4 regions of the Pantoea stewartii genome follow, and region 3 is predicted to be linked to each of the others. Evidence: riboswitches for the same ligand, from Rfam matches in the RefSeq annotation. Region 3 holds a riboswitch; each other region holds the start of a gene.
The links. A riboswitch is a leader RNA that binds a small molecule or an ion and turns the genes downstream of it on or off. The one in region 3 is predicted to bind thiamine pyrophosphate.
Positions count from the first base shown of each region.

Region 1 (4,210 bases), 2.2 Mb from region 3:
AGCGCGGACTGATGGCGCTGGAGCATAATCTGCAGCTCCAGCGCATCACTGCCGCCCGGGGCGACAGCCAGATGTTTCTCAGCCTGGACGATGAATTCCATCGTCTGATTGCCGAGAGCATCGACTGTATGCTGGCATGGGAAACCATTGAAAACATCAAGGCGACGATGGACCGGGTGCGCTATCTCACCCTGAATCAGGTCGCGCCCGCTGAAACGCTGATCGAACAACATGAAGCCGTTTTTGCCGCCCTGAAAGCGCGCGATGCGGACCAGGCAGAAACCGCCCTGCGTCACCATCTGCAGGCAATGATGTTTTCGCTCGCGCCCGTGATCAGGCAAAACCGTGACTGGTTCGAGGCTGAGTAGCGCGCCGTACAATCGCTGAGCGAAGCCGTTACCACCACTGATGAAAATGATGCACAGGTCCAGTCCCGTGGCCCACCTCCAGCGAATCGGCTGTCAGCAGGGCCTGTTGTAGCCAGGTTTTGGCTTCATTAACCGTCTCCGCCCAGTCACTGTGCCGTGGACGCAGGGCCGCCAGCGCAGCAGACAGCGTACAACCGGTACCGTGCGTATGGCGCGTTTTCACCCGAGGCGTGCTGAACCGTTGCCGCCCCGCTGGCGTGATCAGCCAGTCAGGACTTTCGCCATGATCCAGATGTCCGCCCTTCATCAGCACGGCCTGACAACCCAGCGCCAGAAGGGCATCGCCCTGCGTCAGCATCTCGTTCTCATTGCTGGCCATACGGCATTCGAGCAGCGCGGCGGCTTCGGGCAGATTAGGTGTGATCAGTGACACCTGTGGCAACAGGCGCTCGCGGACACAGGCAATGGCATCAGGACTCAGTAAGGCATCGCCGCTCTTGGCCACCATCACCGTGTCCAGCACCACGAACGGGATTGCCCGGCGCTGCAAGCCAACCGCCACCCGCTCCACGATCGCCGCATCGGACAGCATGCCAATTTTTGCACTGTCGATGCGCACGTCATCAAGAACGGAATCCAGCTGTGCGCTGACAAAATCAGGATCAATACGGTACACCGACTGTACGCCACAGGTATTTTGCGCCACCAGGGCCGTAATCACGCTGGTGCCGTAAGCGCCCAGTGCGGAGAAGGTTTTCAGGTCGGCCTGAATCCCGGCACCGCCGCTGGGATCGGTACCGGCAATCGTTAAAGCATTGATGCGTTTCACAGGGCGGCCTCCAGTGTCCAGAGCGCGTCCAGAAACGCTGGTGCAAAGCTGCCCGGCCCGGTTGATGCCTGTGCGGCTTTCTCTCCGGCCAGTGCCATCACCCGACAGGCGCTGGCGATATTGACCAGTCTGTCACCCGGCAGGCTGGCAAAGGCGGCGACGACCGCAGACAGCGCACAGCCGGTGCCGACCACCCGCGTCATTAAGGGCGATCCGCCGACAATCGACAGGGTACGCATTCCGTCGGTGGCATAATCCACCTCGCCAGTGACCACCACACAGGTTTGATACTCACGCGCCAGTTGTTGGGCGGCCAGCAAGGCGCTTTCGGCGGCGTGCTGGCTGTCCACGCCACGTCCGCCGTCAGCCTGCTGGGCCAGCGCCAGAATCTCGGAAGCATTGCCGCGAATCACGGCAGGCGACTGCATCAGCACCTGCTGGCAAAACCGGGTACGCAACGTCAGTGCGCCCACCGCTACCGGGTCCAGCGTCCAGGGCGTGCCTGCCAGATTAGCCGCCTCGATTGCCGCGGCCATGGCCTGCTGGCGTTCGTGCGTTAATGTGCCGACATTGATTAACAGTGCATCCGCGATACCGCTGAACTGCGGCGCTTCCTCGCGATCGATGACCATGGCAGGTGACGCGTTCAGAGCAAGCAGAACATTAGCCGTGAGCATTTGCACCACATCATTGGTCATGCAGTGCACGAGCGGTGACTGACGGCGAAACTGTTGCAGGAGGGGCGCGCATTGCGCATCAGAAAGATGGTGCGGTTGATGTGTCATAAGAACTCCCAACCGGCGGACAAGAAGGCGAATGCGGTCAGGCATCAGACTTCCCTACGCTGGCATTATCCAGATCAGGTAATACGGGTTTTTCTCAGCCTTCACAAAGAAGGGCACCCCGAGTCGTGTTACGCAAAGAAGAATAAGTAAGCCCCTAAATTTAAGCAAGGTGCTTATTCTTTTTTCAACCTGGCGGGCAAGACTTTTACATGATCCCGATCAACTCCCCACCGCACGAAAAAAGGCTTAATGCTGCGGGCTTAAAATTTGCACGTCAGAGCAGTAAAGGTATTTACGCAAGTAAATTATATCCTTCACCATTATCAGAATGCCCAGCAATAACAAACACCTGCCTACAACATCGCAACAATAAATCTTCATATCACGTAGTTAAAAATTACCAGAACACTTCATACTTGACAGGAAGCATGATGCGATTTTTAGCGCTTATCCCTCATCGTCACCGATGGACTGACATCACCATTACCCGTCAGGGTGCCCTTTCTCCTTCTGGCCGACACTATTATTCCACTTATCTTTCTGCCCGTTGTCAGCGTTGCGATGCGGTTATCCATCGGGTGTATTATCGCGATATCAGTGATGACCAGGCGCGCCGCTGGCTGGGGTAAATTCGCGGGTCGGGTACACGTTTTGCCAGGTTACGCGGCCGACGCAATTTGGTAGTCTTGCCCTTACTGAGTCACTGGACTGCTTACGCTTATGCCCTTCCTGCTGGATACATTAGGACACCAGATTTACCTGTCAGCCCCGCTGTTTATTCTTATTTTCCTGGGTTATTGCCTGACGAAATGGGGCAAATGGCCGCTGAGCATCAGCGAAGGCATGAACCGGTTTGTCTTTAACGTTGCCCTGCCCTGCATGCTGTTTCGCATCATGAGTGACTTTTACAACAGTCCCGCAGTCGATGTGCGCCTGCTTCTGGCATTCTTTGGCAGTTGTCTGCTGGTGTTTATCGTGGGCCGAATCCTTGCCTCGCGTCTTTTTCATCTGGATGGCGTGGCCGGTTCGGTCTTTGCCCTAGGCGGTGTCTTTTCAAATAACGTTATGCTGGGTATTCCGGTCGCTACCGTCCTGCTGGGCCCCGGTGCCTTGCCATCGGTTGCGCTGGTGCTGGTATTTAACAGTCTGATCCTCTGGACATTACTCACCGTCTCGGTGGAATGGTCGAAACAGGGCAGTTTTTCCCTTCAGGGCTTTAAGCGCACCTTGATTAGCGTGCTCAGGAATCCGTTAATTATTGGCATCTTATCAGGCACCGCCTGGAGCCTGTTGCAGCGGCCTCTTCCCGCCATCGCCGCTGAACCGCTGCGCATGCTGGCGTCCATCGCCGCACCCTTATCGTTGGTCACTCTCGGCATGAGCCTGGCGCACTACCGGGTGCGGGAAGGCCTGAAAGAGAGTTACACGATTTGTGCGTTGAAACTGATTCTGCAGCCGCTGTGTGTCTGGGCAATCGCCTGGCTGACGGGTCTGCCTGCGCTGGAAAGTAAAGTGGTGGTGCTGCTGGGGTCGATGGCGGTCGGTGTGAATGTCTACCTGATGTCGCAGAAATTTAACGTGATTACCGGCCCCACGGCCGCCAGTATGTTGCTTTCCACCCTTTTTGCCGCGATAACCACGCCGTTGTGGATGATGTTAATGACGCTGGCCGGATACTAAAAAGCCCTGTAACACAGGTTACAGGGCTGGCTTTTGCACCGGAAAAACTTAGTGTGCAGGTTGGGTGCGAATCAGGTAATCAAAAGCGCTCAGCGAGGCTTTTGCCCCTTCACCGCTGGCAATGATGATTTGCTTGTAAGGCACCGTGGTGCAGTCGCCTGCTGCGAAAACGCCTTTCAGGCTGGTTTCGCATTTTGCATCGATGATGATTTCACCCATCTTGTTGCGCTCAACCGCCCCTTCCAGCCAGGTGGTGTTAGGGAGCAGGCCAATCTGAACAAAAATGCCTGACAGCGCCAGTTCATGGGTTGTCTGGTTGGTGCGATCCAGATATTGCAGGCCGGTAACTTTGCTGCCGTCGCCTTTCACTTCGGTGGTTTGTGCATTCAGGATCACATCTACGTTTTTCAGGCTGCGCAGTTTGTCCTGCAGCACTTTGTCTGCACGCATTTCGCTGGCGAATTCCAGCAATGTGACGTGTTCAACGATACCAGCCAGATCGATAGCCGCTTCCACGCCGGAGTTACCGCCACCGATGACGGCAGTGC
Region 1 covers NZ_CP049115.1:1,226,394-1,230,603, forward strand. Annotated here, with positions in the region: gene G5574_RS05795 (GntR family transcriptional regulator) at 1-368, shown strand, start outside; gene thiD (bifunctional hydroxymethylpyrimidine kinase/phosphomethylpyrimidine kinase) at 397-1,197, opposite strand; gene thiM (hydroxyethylthiazole kinase) at 1,194-1,982, opposite strand; TPP riboswitch at 2,017-2,113, opposite strand; gene G5574_RS05810 (hypothetical protein) at 2,414-2,611, shown strand; gene G5574_RS05815 (AEC family transporter) at 2,703-3,662, shown strand; gene ahpF (alkyl hydroperoxide reductase subunit F) at 3,711-4,210, opposite strand, start outside.
Region 1: linked by a shared signal. The riboswitch ahead of thiM (hydroxyethylthiazole kinase) and the one ahead of thiB (thiamine ABC transporter substrate binding subunit) in region 3 are both predicted to bind thiamine pyrophosphate.

Region 2 (4,210 bases), 540 kb from region 3:
CCCATCGCATCAGGAATGGTGAGAATATCACTGAAGAGGATGGCCGCATCGAGCTTGTAGCGACGCAATGGTTGCAGGGTGACTTCGCAGGCCAGCTCGGCATTCTTACACAGCGACATAAAGTCGCCCGCCTGGGCACGCGTGGCTTTATATTCCGGCAAATATCGTCCGGCCTGGCGCATCATCCATACGGGGGTAACATCGACAGGCTGGCGTAACAGGGCGCGCAAATAACGGTCGTTCTTCAGTTCACTCATGTCAGGACTCTCTCGGTATCAAGCGAGTAGTGTAGCACTCTCACGCCTCAGCGCGGCAGAGGGCAACGGTATCTTCAATTAATCGACGGGCAACGGTGCCAGGTGGAGGCAGTAAAGGCAGCGCATCAAAACGGAACCATCCGGCATCCAACAGCTCTTTACCGTCGTGCTGTAAGTCGCCGCCGTCATACTCCGCCATAAAGGCCATCATTAAGGACTGCGGGAAAGGCCAGGGCTGGGAAGTGACATAACGGACATTCTTCACGCGCACGTTGCTCTCTTCCATCACTTCGCGTGCAACCGCCTGTTCAATGGTCTCACCGACTTCAACGAACCCGGCCAGCACAGTGTAAATGTTATTACGATGACGCGCATGGTTGGCCAGCAGGATCTCATCTCCACGGCGGATAGCAACGATAATACAGGGCGCAATTTGTGGGTAATAACGTTCACGGCAATGGCTACACAGGCAGGCAAATTCGCGTTTACTGGCATGCATCTCATGACCACAATAGCCGCACCAGCGATGGGATCGGTAAAACTCTGCTAACTGCACCCCGCGCCCGGCCAGCTGAAACAGGCCCGGATCTTCGTTGAGTAACTGGCGCAACGACAACATATCTGACGAACGCGTTTCACAAATCAGCCAGACCTTCTCTCCCTGCCATTCGCCAATCACGCGCCCCTGGTGCCCGGTCAGGCCAAACTGCTGTGCGTTTCCGTGAGGTAAATCGCCTTGCGGTAACCAAATTTTCTGTTCACTACTGACAATCCACCATCCAGCGTCTACGCTTGAAATTTCGCATTGCATTTATTTCGTCATCCTTAGCGTCAACCCGCACGCTGAAGTCCCGATGTTAAGTGTGTAGATGAACAACTATACCCAAATAATTCTGGTTGCAAGACGACAGCACGCTTATTTATCCCGACAGGTTCGCGGAGAACAAGCGCAATTGGCGCATCGCTAATCTGAAATATGAAGGTGCATAACGCATACGGAGTTAACTATGCTTAACCAGTTAGACGTTCTGACCCAACGCGTAGGTGGCAGTAATGAACTGGTAGATTCATGGCTGGCAGCTCGCCGCCAGCTGTTGGTTTCTTATTACCATTTGGTCGGCATCAAGCCAAAAAAAGAAGCGCTGACTCGCCTGGACGAGCAGGCACTGGATAACTTTTGCCACACGCTGGTCGATTATCTTTCATCCGGTCACTTTAGCCTTTACCAGCGTTTGATTGCAGAGATGGACGGCACCAGTCCGCTGCTGGCTGCCGCGCAGATTTACCCGTCGCTGGAAGCCAATACCGAGCAGTTGATGCAGTTGTATGACAGCCACCTGCAACAGGCCATCGACGACGACAACTATGTGACGTTTCAGCACGCCTTGTCAGAAGTCGGCGAAGCTCTTGAGGCGCGTTTTACCCTTGAAGACAAGCTTATCCAAATGGCATGGGACAATCACCTGACTCCGCCCGTGGCGAACGATAGTGAAATTGCCCGCCCTGCTTAACAGGGCCGCAAATGTAAATAACTTGTGATTCATAAAAAGCCCCCTTATGCTGAGTGGGCTTTAAAACATCTGTTTTATGTTAGTCAGGGTTTGACGGTTGCACGTCCTTGCGGGACCTGATTAACCGTTAAACCAAATCTTGTCGGAGTGCCCATTGGGCTGAGACCGTTAATTCGGGATCCGCGGAACCTGATCAGGTTAGAACCTGCGAAGGGAACAAGAGTAAATTTTTACGGTACGCCGCACTCAGGGTGCCCGCTGTGCCGTTACTCCTTCCGAACTCCGGACAAGCAACCTTCCCACTTACTGGAATATTGCTATGTCTACTACGAAAACGACCCGTCGCGAACAACGTGCTCAGGCACAGGAATTCATTGATTCCCTGCAGGGTGGCAGTGCCTTTCCCAACTCAAAACGTATCTGGCTGACCGGCAGTCGTGACGACATTCGTGTCCCCATGCGCGAAATCCAGCTTAGCCCTACATTGACCGGCGGCAGTAAAGATGAGCCCGTTTACCAGGAAAATGAGCCTGTGCCGGTTTATGACACCGCCGGTGCCTATGGCGATCCGGCAGCAAAAATCGACGTGCATCGCGGACTGGATAAACTGCGTGCTCGCTGGATTGAAGAGCGCGACGACAGCGAAAAACTGACGCAGATTAGCTCGGCGTATACGCAGCAGCGACTGGCTGATGACGGACTGGATCACCTGCGCTTTGAACATCTGCCAACGCCGCGCCGTGCTAAAGCCGGCCGCTGTGTGACCCAGTTACATTACGCGCGTCGGGGAATCATCACGCCAGAGATGGAGTTCATCGCCATCAGGGAGAACATGGGCCGTGAGCGCATTCGTGGTGAGGTACTTCTGCAACAGCATCCGGGCCACAGCTTTGGTGCCCATCTGCCCGAAAACATTACCCCCGAGTTTGTACGCCAGGAAGTGGCCGCTGGCCGCGCCATTATTCCGGCCAATATCAACCATCCCGAATCCGAACCGATGATCATTGGACGCAACTTTCTCGTGAAGGTGAATGCCAACATTGGTAACTCAGCGGTGACCTCGTCTATTGAAGAAGAAGTAGAAAAGCTGGTCTGGTCCACACGCTGGGGCGCGGACACGGTCATGGATCTGTCGACCGGACGCTATATTCATGAAACCCGTGAATGGATTCTGCGTAACAGTCCTGTTCCCATCGGCACTGTTCCGATTTATCAGGCACTGGAGAAGGTCAACGGTGTGGCTGAAAACCTGAACTGGGACATTTTCCGCGATACGTTACTGGAGCAGGCCGAACAGGGCGTGGATTATTTTACTATCCATGCGGGTGTGCTGCTGCGCTACGTTCCCATGACTGCAAAACGCCTGACCGGTATTGTGTCCCGTGGTGGCTCCATTATGGCGAAGTGGTGCCTGTCTCATCACAAAGAGAGCTTTCTCTATGAACACTTCCGCGACATCTGTGAAATTTGCGCAGCCTACGATATCGCTTTGTCACTGGGCGACGGATTACGCCCCGGATCGATTCAGGACGCCAACGACGAAGCACAGTTCGCTGAGCTGCACACGCTGGGTGAACTGACAAAAATAGCCTGGGAATATGACGTACAGGTGATGATCGAAGGCCCCGGCCATATCCCGATGCAGATGATCCGTCGCAACATGACAGAGCAGCTGGAACATTGCCATGAAGCGCCGTTTTATACTCTGGGCCCACTGACGACCGACATTGCGCCGGGCTACGATCATTTTACCTCTGGCATCGGTGCCGCCATGATTGGCTGGTTTGGCTGCGCGATGTTGTGTTACGTCACGCCGAAGGAGCATCTTGGCCTGCCAAACAAAGAGGATGTGAAACAGGGGTTAATCACTTACAAGATCGCCGCGCATGCTGCCGATCTGGCCAAAGGCCATCCGGGGGCGCAGATCCGCGACAACGCCATGTCGAAAGCGCGCTTCGAATTTCGCTGGGAAGATCAGTTCAATCTGGCGCTGGATCCTCATACAGCCCGGGCCTATCACGATGAAACGTTGCCACAGGAATCGGGTAAAGTCGCCCACTTCTGTTCAATGTGCGGCCCTAAGTTTTGCTCAATGAAGATCACGCAGGAAGTGCGTGACTATGCTGCCAGACAGGAAGCGGAAGCGCAGGCTATTGAGGTTGGCATGGCGCAGATGTCTGATCATTTCCGTGAACGGGGCGGTGAACTCTACCATCCCGCCACAGCGATTAAGGAGGAGTAAATGAACGCCTTTCCCGCTACCGCGCCGCGATTAGGGCTGTATCCGGTGGTCGACAGCGTTGAATGGATCGAACGCTTACTGGATGCCGGGGTGCGCACGATTCAGCTGCGGATTAAGGATCTGCCAGATGAGATCGTTGAACCCACCATCATCCAGGCTATCGCAACAGGTCAGCGTTACCAGGCGCGCCTGTTTATTAA
Region 2 covers NZ_CP049115.1:3,065,565-3,069,774, reverse strand. Annotated here, with positions in the region: gene hemE (uroporphyrinogen decarboxylase) at 1-257, opposite strand, end outside; gene nudC (NAD(+) diphosphatase) at 298-1,068, opposite strand; gene rsd (sigma D regulator) at 1,265-1,768, shown strand; TPP riboswitch at 1,902-2,001, shown strand; gene thiC (phosphomethylpyrimidine synthase ThiC) at 2,088-4,010, shown strand; gene thiE (thiamine phosphate synthase) at 4,011-4,210, shown strand, end outside.
Region 2: linked by a shared signal. The riboswitch ahead of thiC (phosphomethylpyrimidine synthase ThiC) and the one ahead of thiB (thiamine ABC transporter substrate binding subunit) in region 3 are both predicted to bind thiamine pyrophosphate.

Region 3 (4,210 bases):
TTGCCAGCGGGAATGGCGTGACTGAAGCGCTGACTGAGAAGCACCAATACCAGGCAGCAGCCAAGCTGAATCAACGCCAGGAGTGCGGCGCGTCCCGGATCGTAGTCGTAACTTAAAGCCTGAAAAATGGCCAGTTCGATAGTGGTGGCCCGCGGCCCGCCACCCAGTGAAAGCACCGTGGCAAAACTGGCGAAGCAGAGCATGAAAATCAACGCACCGGTAGGCAGTAACTGGCGACGTAGCCACGGCCATTCAAGGAGCCGAAAGTGATGCCAGCCACGGATATTCAGCTGTGCAGCAAGCTGACGCTGTTCGGCCGGAATGCTTTCCAGCGCCTGCAGCATCAGGCGCGTGGCCAGCGGCAGGTTAAAAAAAACATGGGCCAGTAAAATGCCCTGAAGCCCGTAAGGCGAGAAGTGATAGTCCACGCCAAGCCAGGCGCAAAGCCGGGCCAGCCAGCCCACCCGACCATAGACAGTGAGCAGACCAAATACCGCGACCAGCACCGGCAAGACCAGCGTCATGGCGCACAGGCGTAATAATCCCTGACGGCCAGGAAAACGGCGTCGATAGAGAGCCCGGGACAGCGGAATGGCCGGCAGCAAAGAGAGCAGGGCGGAGAGCAGCGCCTGCGTAAATGAAAAGCCAATCACATGATGCAGATAGGTATCCTGCAGAACCGCGCGCCAGTCGGTCGCCGGGGCCGCCATCCACAGTGCAGCAAAAGCTGACAACGCCACGCTGCAGAGCAGCAACGTGGCGAGTGAACCCGGAATCAGCCAGAAGGGGATCAGCGACTCACGGCGCGTTGCCATTGGCTGACCCATTGTGAACGGTGGCTGGCGACGGCTTCAGGCGAAAACTGTAATGCCGTCTTCGGCACGCTGAGTGAAGCAAAGCCTGCAGGCAGGTCGGTTTTGATCACCGGGTACATCCAGTTGCCGGTTGGAATCGTATTCTGGAAAGCGGGCGTGACCATGAACTGCATAAACTGCTCTGCCAGTTTTGGTTGTTTGCTGTTAGCCAGGCGGGCTGCCACTTCCACCTGCAGATAGTTGCCTTCGGCAAACGGTGCCGCGGCATAGTTATCCTTCTTCTCTTCAATAATGTGATAAGCCGGCGACGTGGTATAGCTCAACACCAGATCACTCTCGCCTTTCAGAAACAGACCGTAGGCTTCACTCCACCCTTTGGTCACCGTGACGGTTTTCTTTGCCAGCTTTTGCCAGGCTTCAGGCGCCTTGTCTCCGTAGACTTTTTGCATCCACAGCAGCAGGCCAAGGCCCGGCGTGCTGGTGCGGGGATCTTCATAAATCACGCGCCATTTTTCGGGGCTTTCGACCAGTTCTTTGAGGCTCTTTGGTGGGTTTTTCAGCGTGTTTATGTTATAGACGAACGCGAAGTAGCCGTAATCGAAGGGCACAAAGGTGGTGTCCTTCCAGCCGCCGGGAACCTGCAATTTACCGGTATCAACGTCGCTTTTGGCAAACAGCCCGGTTTGTTGCGCGGCCTGCAGGAGGTTGTTATCCAGCCCTAAGACCACATCGGCCTTGCTGTTCTTGCCTTCCAGACGGACGCGATTCAGCAGCGAAACCCCGTCTTCCAGGGCCACATATTTCAGTTCGCAACCGCACTGGGTTTCAAAGGCTTTTTTAACGGCCGGACCGGGTCCCCAGTCAGCGGAAAACGAATCATAGGTGTAAACCGTCAGGACAGGTTTGGCCGCGAAGACCGGGGCAGAGAGTAACAGCAGCACGGGCAGGACGTTTTTTAACACTTTGCGCTCCTATAGCGGCAGGGTTGAGTCGCAAAGGATCTGAGCAAAGTTGCCTCTCAAATCCCTACGTCGGCATTAACCGATTCAGGTTCGACGGGTATATCTCAGCGCTCTGACATGATGGAAAGAGGCACCCCGTTGAGAACGTCACATTCTAGTCATTTAATGCCCGCCGGGAAAGGATCACAGCGTGGGCGGTGCAAACCAGGCGGATTTAAAGTCAAACCACCCCAGCGTATTCATCCGTACCCCGCGCATACTGCGCTGGCCTTCCAGCAGCAGCCAGTGATGAAACAACGGATGAAGCCAGTTGCTTTCAACCAGCTGTTTCGCCCATTCAGCAAGGGGGAGCGTTTTCTCACGCCAGCGCGCAGCATCCTGCTGCCAGTTCACCGGCAGGCAGTGCTGCAACAACGGGACTTCGTATAACAGCGCAAACAGAGAATAGTCCAGGGGCAGGGTAAAGTTGACGCTGCCGAGCCAGATATCGCTTTCACCTGTGCCCTGATGCCAGGATTCATAACTGACCTCACGCACGTCCAGCGTCACGTCGTGTTGCGCCAGTAGTGGACGCAAGGCATCGGTGATACTGACGTGCTCAATGTGCTGGTTATAAACGGTCAGCGTCAGGTGTGTCAGGCCTGCGGGTTTTTCTACCGGTGTCAAATCACGCCGGTGGTGCCAGCGGGGCAGCAGGCCGTAAGCAGGAAACCAGTAACGCTGGTAGCCCAGATCCGCATTGTTCAGTAAGGCGATGGGGTTAAGCAGGAAGCTAAGCCAGCGTCGAATGCCCGGTTCGCCTGCCTTCGCGGAGCGCTGGTCAAACAGTAAAAAGTAGCAGCCCTCTTCAAGCCGACTCTCTTCCTGTTTCTCATCGGCCTGTTCGCCCTGCAGGCGAACACCGGCATAAACCACTTCGTCACTGATCTCGGGCAGCACCCATACCGACACGTCATCGATCAAGGCGCGATAGCCAAAGTAGTCGTCGAAGGCTTCGATCTTCAGCTGACTTTGCTGATTGCGGATGACCCGATAGGGCCCTGTCCCTATGGGCTGACGGGCAAAATCGCGCATATCGGGCCACTCGCGCGGCAGAATCATGGCGCTGACGCTGCCCAACAGCCAGGGTAGCCAGCTGTCGGGCTGATCTAAATAGATATCCAGCGTCCAGGGGGCAGGGGAGTCAAGTCGCTGAAGATGGCAAAACAGCGGATGCTGGCGCAGGCGCTCAAGGCTGGCAATCACATCGTCCATGTCGAGTTCCCGGCCATGATGGAAACGGATAGCCGGACGTAGATAAAAGCGCCAGTGTCGATCCGAATGTTGCTGCCAGTGATGAGCGATATCGGCTTCGATTTCCCCTTTTTCCTCATTTATGCGTGTCAGACCGCTAAAAATCTGACGAGCGATATGGGTTTCTGACCGACGCAGGGGCGATCCAGGCAGCAGATTGAGCAGAGGGCGATAGTAGAGGACGCGCAGAATATGTTTTCCCTGCCGGAAACTGCGGCCCAGATGCGCGCTGATCATCTGTCTGACCTGATCTTTATCGCCGACAAGCTGCACCAGTTGATCAATACGATCCTGTTCCAGCAGGTCTTCAGCGCGCTGCTGCTGCAAGGTTAGTCCGGTGTAGCAGAAGGTGAGCACGGATCGCTTGCCCCGTCCGGCCTCCGCCTGCCAGGTGAGCCAGCCGGCTTCCTGCATCCTGTTAAGCAGGTTCCGCATATGGCGACGTGAACAGTGCAGGGCGTCGGCCAGTTCACCCAGGGTGGTTTCCTGCGATTGCCCCTGACAGCTCTGCCACAGACGAATGAACTGCTGCTTCAGACGTGATGACGACATAAAAGAGGAACTCCCTCTGAAACCTGCTCTGTTTTTCCTGCCCTATTTTAGAGGCAAACTTTCTCGCATTGGAAGAGCGGGAGGCATTCAGCGATGGATGGCGCTCTGACATGGACGGCAGCGATGCCCGTCCCTTCTGAGTAGTGTGCTACGATTTTGCCAGCAGAGTTATTCTGCTGGTTTTTTTTACGTTGCAGGTTATGGTCGGGGGACACGCTTCCCGTTTCTATTGTTGTTCTGTCAGGGATAAGGCATGAAATCTTTGTTAGCATTCTCGCGCCGTTTCAATCCAGTGTTTTTCGCTTTTATGGTGACCGCCTTTATCCTCGGCGTAGCGGGCGCGCTTCAGGCACCGACGCTGAGCCTGTTTTTATCGCGAGAAGTGCAGGTGCCGCCGCTGTGGGTTGGGCTGTTTTTTACCCTCAATGCCGTTGCCGGGATTGTGGTGAGCATGATGATCGCAAAACGTTCCGACCGGGTCGGCGATCGCCGCAATATCATCTTGCTGTGCTGCATGCTGGCGTTGGCAAACGCGCTCCTGTTCGCCTTTACCCGCCATTATCTGACGCTGATAACGCTGGGCGTACT
Region 3 covers NZ_CP049115.1:3,609,462-3,613,671, forward strand. Annotated here, with positions in the region: gene thiP (thiamine/thiamine pyrophosphate ABC transporter permease ThiP) at 1-815, opposite strand, end outside; gene thiB (thiamine ABC transporter substrate binding subunit) at 791-1,777, opposite strand; TPP riboswitch at 1,821-1,925, opposite strand; gene sgrR (HTH-type transcriptional regulator SgrR) at 1,961-3,622, opposite strand; gene G5574_RS17000 (MFS transporter) at 3,876-4,210, shown strand, end outside.

Region 4 (4,210 bases), on a different replicon from region 3:
CGTTGTTACACCGTCCGGCTTCAGGATTGTCAGGCGGTGAACTTCAGCGGTTTTCGCTGCTTCGGGCGATGTTGCTGAATCCCGTGTTCCTGTTTGCCGATGAACCCACGTCGCGTCTCGATCCTGTGGTTCAGCAACAGACGCTGGCCTTACTGACTGATCTGGCCATGCAGCAACGCTGCGCCATTCTGCTGGTCAGTCATGATCTCACGCTACTTGAGAGGAGTGCACATCGGGTCATTTCCCTTGATGCGATTAGCCTGCCTGATGACTGAGGCAGAGCACCCTCAGATGTGCTCCATGACCAGCACGGCCAGCGTATCCGGCTCCAGCGCACGAAAAATATGTTCAGTGTCGCCGGGATAGCTGATGTAGTCGCCCGGTGCCAGTTCGACGGGCGAGTCTGTGGGCCCGACCAGCGCGCGTCCCTGAGTCAAGATGAGATGCTCAATGGTGTTCGGCGAATGCGGTTGCGAGCGGCGCTCGCTGCCGGGCTGGATGTTTAGCAGATAGATATCCCGTCGCGCGCCGGGCGGACAGGTTGCCAGCAGGACGGCTTTATAATCCGCCTGCTCGGCGGCAACGGCAGGGCCTTCACCGCGACGAATAACCTGCAGGCGGTTCGCTTCCGGCTCCATCAGGCGGGCAAACGGAATATTCAGGGCAACGCAAAGTGACCACAACGTCTCAATGCCAGGATTACCGTTCCCCGCCTCAAGTTGAGAGAGGGTCGATTTTGCTATGCCGGCCCGACGCGCGACTTCTGCAAGTGTCAGTCCTGCCCGCTGGCGCTCTCTGACTAAACTGCTGGCGATAATATCAATGGGTGTACTCATCCTGCATCCTGTTAGTTATAGCGAACATATCGTTCATCTTGTAATGCTGCTGCGGTCCGTTCATTATAATGGGTATATCGTTCGTTATGGGATCTAATCGTGATGCTGGATAAAAAAGAGACGCTGGACAAGGGCGTGATAAAAGCCATTTTCCTTGTCTGTCTTGCCGATGGCATTGTTGGCCTGTCATATGGTTCGCTCGCTCTTGCAGAGGGTTTTCCGTTTTGGGTGCCGCTGGCGTTATCGACGCTGGTGCTGGCGGGGGCGTCGGAGTTCCTGTTTATCGGTATCGTGGCGGGCGGTGGCAGTCCTCTCACGGCGGCAGCGGCGGGGCTGTTGGTCAATGCGCGTCATCTTCCTTTTGGTATCACTGTCAAGGATTTGGTCGGTCAGGGCAGACGGGGTCTGCTAGGATGCCACATCATGAATGATGAAAGTGTCGTGTTTGGCATTTCCCAGCCTACGCTGGCGCAACGTCGCCAGGCATTCTGGATATGCGGCATCAGTATTGGCGTAATCTGGCCTGTGACCGTAATGGCTGGCGCGGCGATAGGGCAGTTTATTCCGAATGTGTCTGCTATCGGCCTGGATGCGGTCTTTCCCGCGATCCTGATTGCGCTAATCTTTCCTGCCTTACGCAAAGCGCGCACCCGCATTCCTGCTATGACTGGTGCGTTTTTGTCGCTGGTGGTCACGCCTTTCGTACCTGCCGGTATGCCCGTATTGTTTTCCTTGCTTGGCCTCTTTACATGGAGATCGCGCAAATGAATCACGCCATGATTATTGCAGGTATTGCGTTGCTGGCTGCTGGCACCTACGCCATCCGTTTCGCGGGTGTTAAACTCGGCAATCGTCTGCCCGTCAGTGAACGAACCCAAAATATGTTATCCGATGCTGCCACTGTACTGCTGCTTGCGGTTGCGGCAACCACCACGCTGTTTGAAGGCCAGCATTTTGCAGGGATGGCCAGAGTGCTGGGCGTCGGGTTTGCCCTGTTCCTTGCCTGGCGTAGAGCTCCGCTGATTTTCATTATTCTGGGCGCGGCCTGCATGACGGCGTTGTTGCGCTATATGGGTGTACCCTGAATGCGCTATTTATCTTGCCGGACCCGGCGATAAATTGCGTGTCAGCCTTGACGAACAGCGTCGCTTAAAATACAACTAGAACCCGTCAGGGGAGTCTCGCCAGAGAGACTGAGAGGCTAATAGCGCCATGCGCGGCTTAGCGACCCTTAGAACCTGACCCAGTTGATACTGGCGTAGGAAGACGGGCATCTGCGCATCGCGTAGATGCTTGCCGCAGAGCCTGTTTCTGTCAGGCTTGTGCTTTTTCCCTTCTTGTATCGCGGGTCTCTGAGAGCTAACAGAGAGGCCAATGTGACTATCCTTATTCCGTTTTTACCCCATCAGGATGGCGGACAATGAGCCGCTGGTCAGTGCTGGGCAGCGGTGTATCCGGACTCTGTATCGCGACGTTACTGGCCGAACACGGCGAAAAGGTTGAAGTCATTACGCAACCGAATTGTCAGGCGGCGTCCTACTGGGCTGGCGGCATGCTGGCACCCTGGTGTGAGGCAGAAAGTGCGCCTCAGCAGGTCGTTGAATGGGGACAGCACGCTGCAGCGTGGTGGGCAGCCCGCGTAAGTGGCGTTGAACAGCAGGGCACACTCGTACTCACGCCACCGCGTGACAGCGCCGAACTTACCCGGTTTGCCAGCATGACCCTAGCGCATCAGTGGGTTGCGCCAGGTGACATCGAACCCGCGCTGGAAAACCGCTTCGCCCGGGGATTATTTTTCCCGGCTGAAGCGCATCTCGATCCGCGTCAGGCAATGCAACAGTTACGTGCACGTCTGGTCAGCGCGGGCGTCAGTATTCACGCTGGCAATCCCAGCGGACGCATTATTGATTGCCGCGGTATTCATGCGCGTGAGGCACAGCCAGCCTTGCGTGCGGTGCGGGGCGAAATGCTAATCCTGCAAACGGATGAGATCACGTTTTCCCGACCTTTACGCCTGCTGCATCCCCGTTTTCCTTGCTATCTGGTTCCCCGGGCGCAGGGGCACTTTATGCTCGGGGCCACCATGGTTGAGAGTCAGGATACCAGCCCCATCAGCGCGCGCGCCATGATGGAGCTGCTGAGCGCTGCTTACAGCATTCATCCTGCGCTTGCCGAAGCGCGCATTATCGAAAGCGGGACGGGGTTACGTCCTGCTTATCACGACAACCTGCCCGACGTGCGTTATGAAAACGGTGTCTTTTCCATTAACGGCATGTATCGCCATGGCTTTTTGCTGGCACCGGTTATGGCCGAAAAGCTCATGCATCAACTTGCAACAGAGAGACTACTATGCGAATCGAACTAAATGGTCGTGCTATCGAGACGAAAGCCGGGACGCTTGCGGAGTTGTTAGAAGAGCAGGGCATTGACGCTGGCTGTGTGGCCAGTGCCCTCGATGGAACCTTTGTTCCCAGAGAGCGCTATGCCTCACAGTTGCTTGAGGCCAACTGCCGTCTGGAAGTGCTGTCGCCAATGCAGGGAGGTTGATCATGTTTTACGACTACAAGGGCGACTCCCGTTTTTTACTGGGTACGGCCGGTTATCCCTCACCGGATATTCTTCAGCAGGCTGTTGTGGCCTCCGGTGCGGATATCATCACGGTCAGTCTGCGTCGGGAAGGAAGTCAGGGTGGGGCCTTTCGCGATTTACTGAAAACGCTGAATAAGCGCGTGTTACCCAATACGGCGGGTTGCCATACCGTCAGGGAAGCCGTCACGACGGCGCATATGGCGCGCGAACTGTTTGCCACGCCGTGGATCAAACTGGAAGTGATCGGGCACGCGGATACCCTGCAACCGGATCCTTTCGCCCTGGTGGAGGCCGCCCGTATTTTATGTGCCGAAGGTTTTTATGTTTTTCCTTACACCACAGAAGATCTGATTGTGGGCGAAAAACTGCTGGAAGCGGGCTGTCAGGTGCTGATGCCCTGGGGCGCGCCCATTGGCTCGGGGCAGGGGCTACGCAATATTGACGGTTTACGCACCATGCGTGCCTGGTTTAAAGACGTTCCGCTGATCATTGACGCGGGGATCGGTGCTCCCAGCCAGGCGGCGCAGGCGATGGAGCTGGGCTTTGATGCCGTGTTGCTGAATACCGCCGTCGCGAAATCCCACGATCCGGTACGCATGGCGGGAGCGTTTGCCAGTGCCATTCAGTCAGGACATCAGGCGCGGTTGGCCGGCATGATGGAACGTCGGGATATGGCGGTCGCCTCCACGCCCGTTTTTGGTCTGGCGCAGTTCAGTTAAGGAGCGAAAATGTCGCGATATCAACGACAGACTATGTTGCCCGAAGTCGGGGATGAGGGGCAGCAG
Region 4 covers NZ_CP049116.1:187,476-191,685, forward strand. Annotated here, with positions in the region: gene G5574_RS22285 (ABC transporter ATP-binding protein) at 1-275, shown strand, start outside; gene G5574_RS22290 (helix-turn-helix domain-containing protein) at 288-836, opposite strand; gene G5574_RS22295 (AzlC family ABC transporter permease) at 939-1,604, shown strand; gene G5574_RS22300 (AzlD domain-containing protein) at 1,601-1,921, shown strand; TPP riboswitch at 1,999-2,118, shown strand; gene G5574_RS22305 (FAD-dependent oxidoreductase) at 2,257-3,201, shown strand; gene thiS (sulfur carrier protein ThiS) at 3,186-3,383, shown strand; gene G5574_RS22315 (thiazole synthase) at 3,386-4,144, shown strand; gene G5574_RS22320 (HesA/MoeB/ThiF family protein) at 4,154-4,210, shown strand, end outside.
Region 4: linked by a shared signal. The riboswitch ahead of G5574_RS22305 (FAD-dependent oxidoreductase) and the one ahead of thiB (thiamine ABC transporter substrate binding subunit) in region 3 are both predicted to bind thiamine pyrophosphate.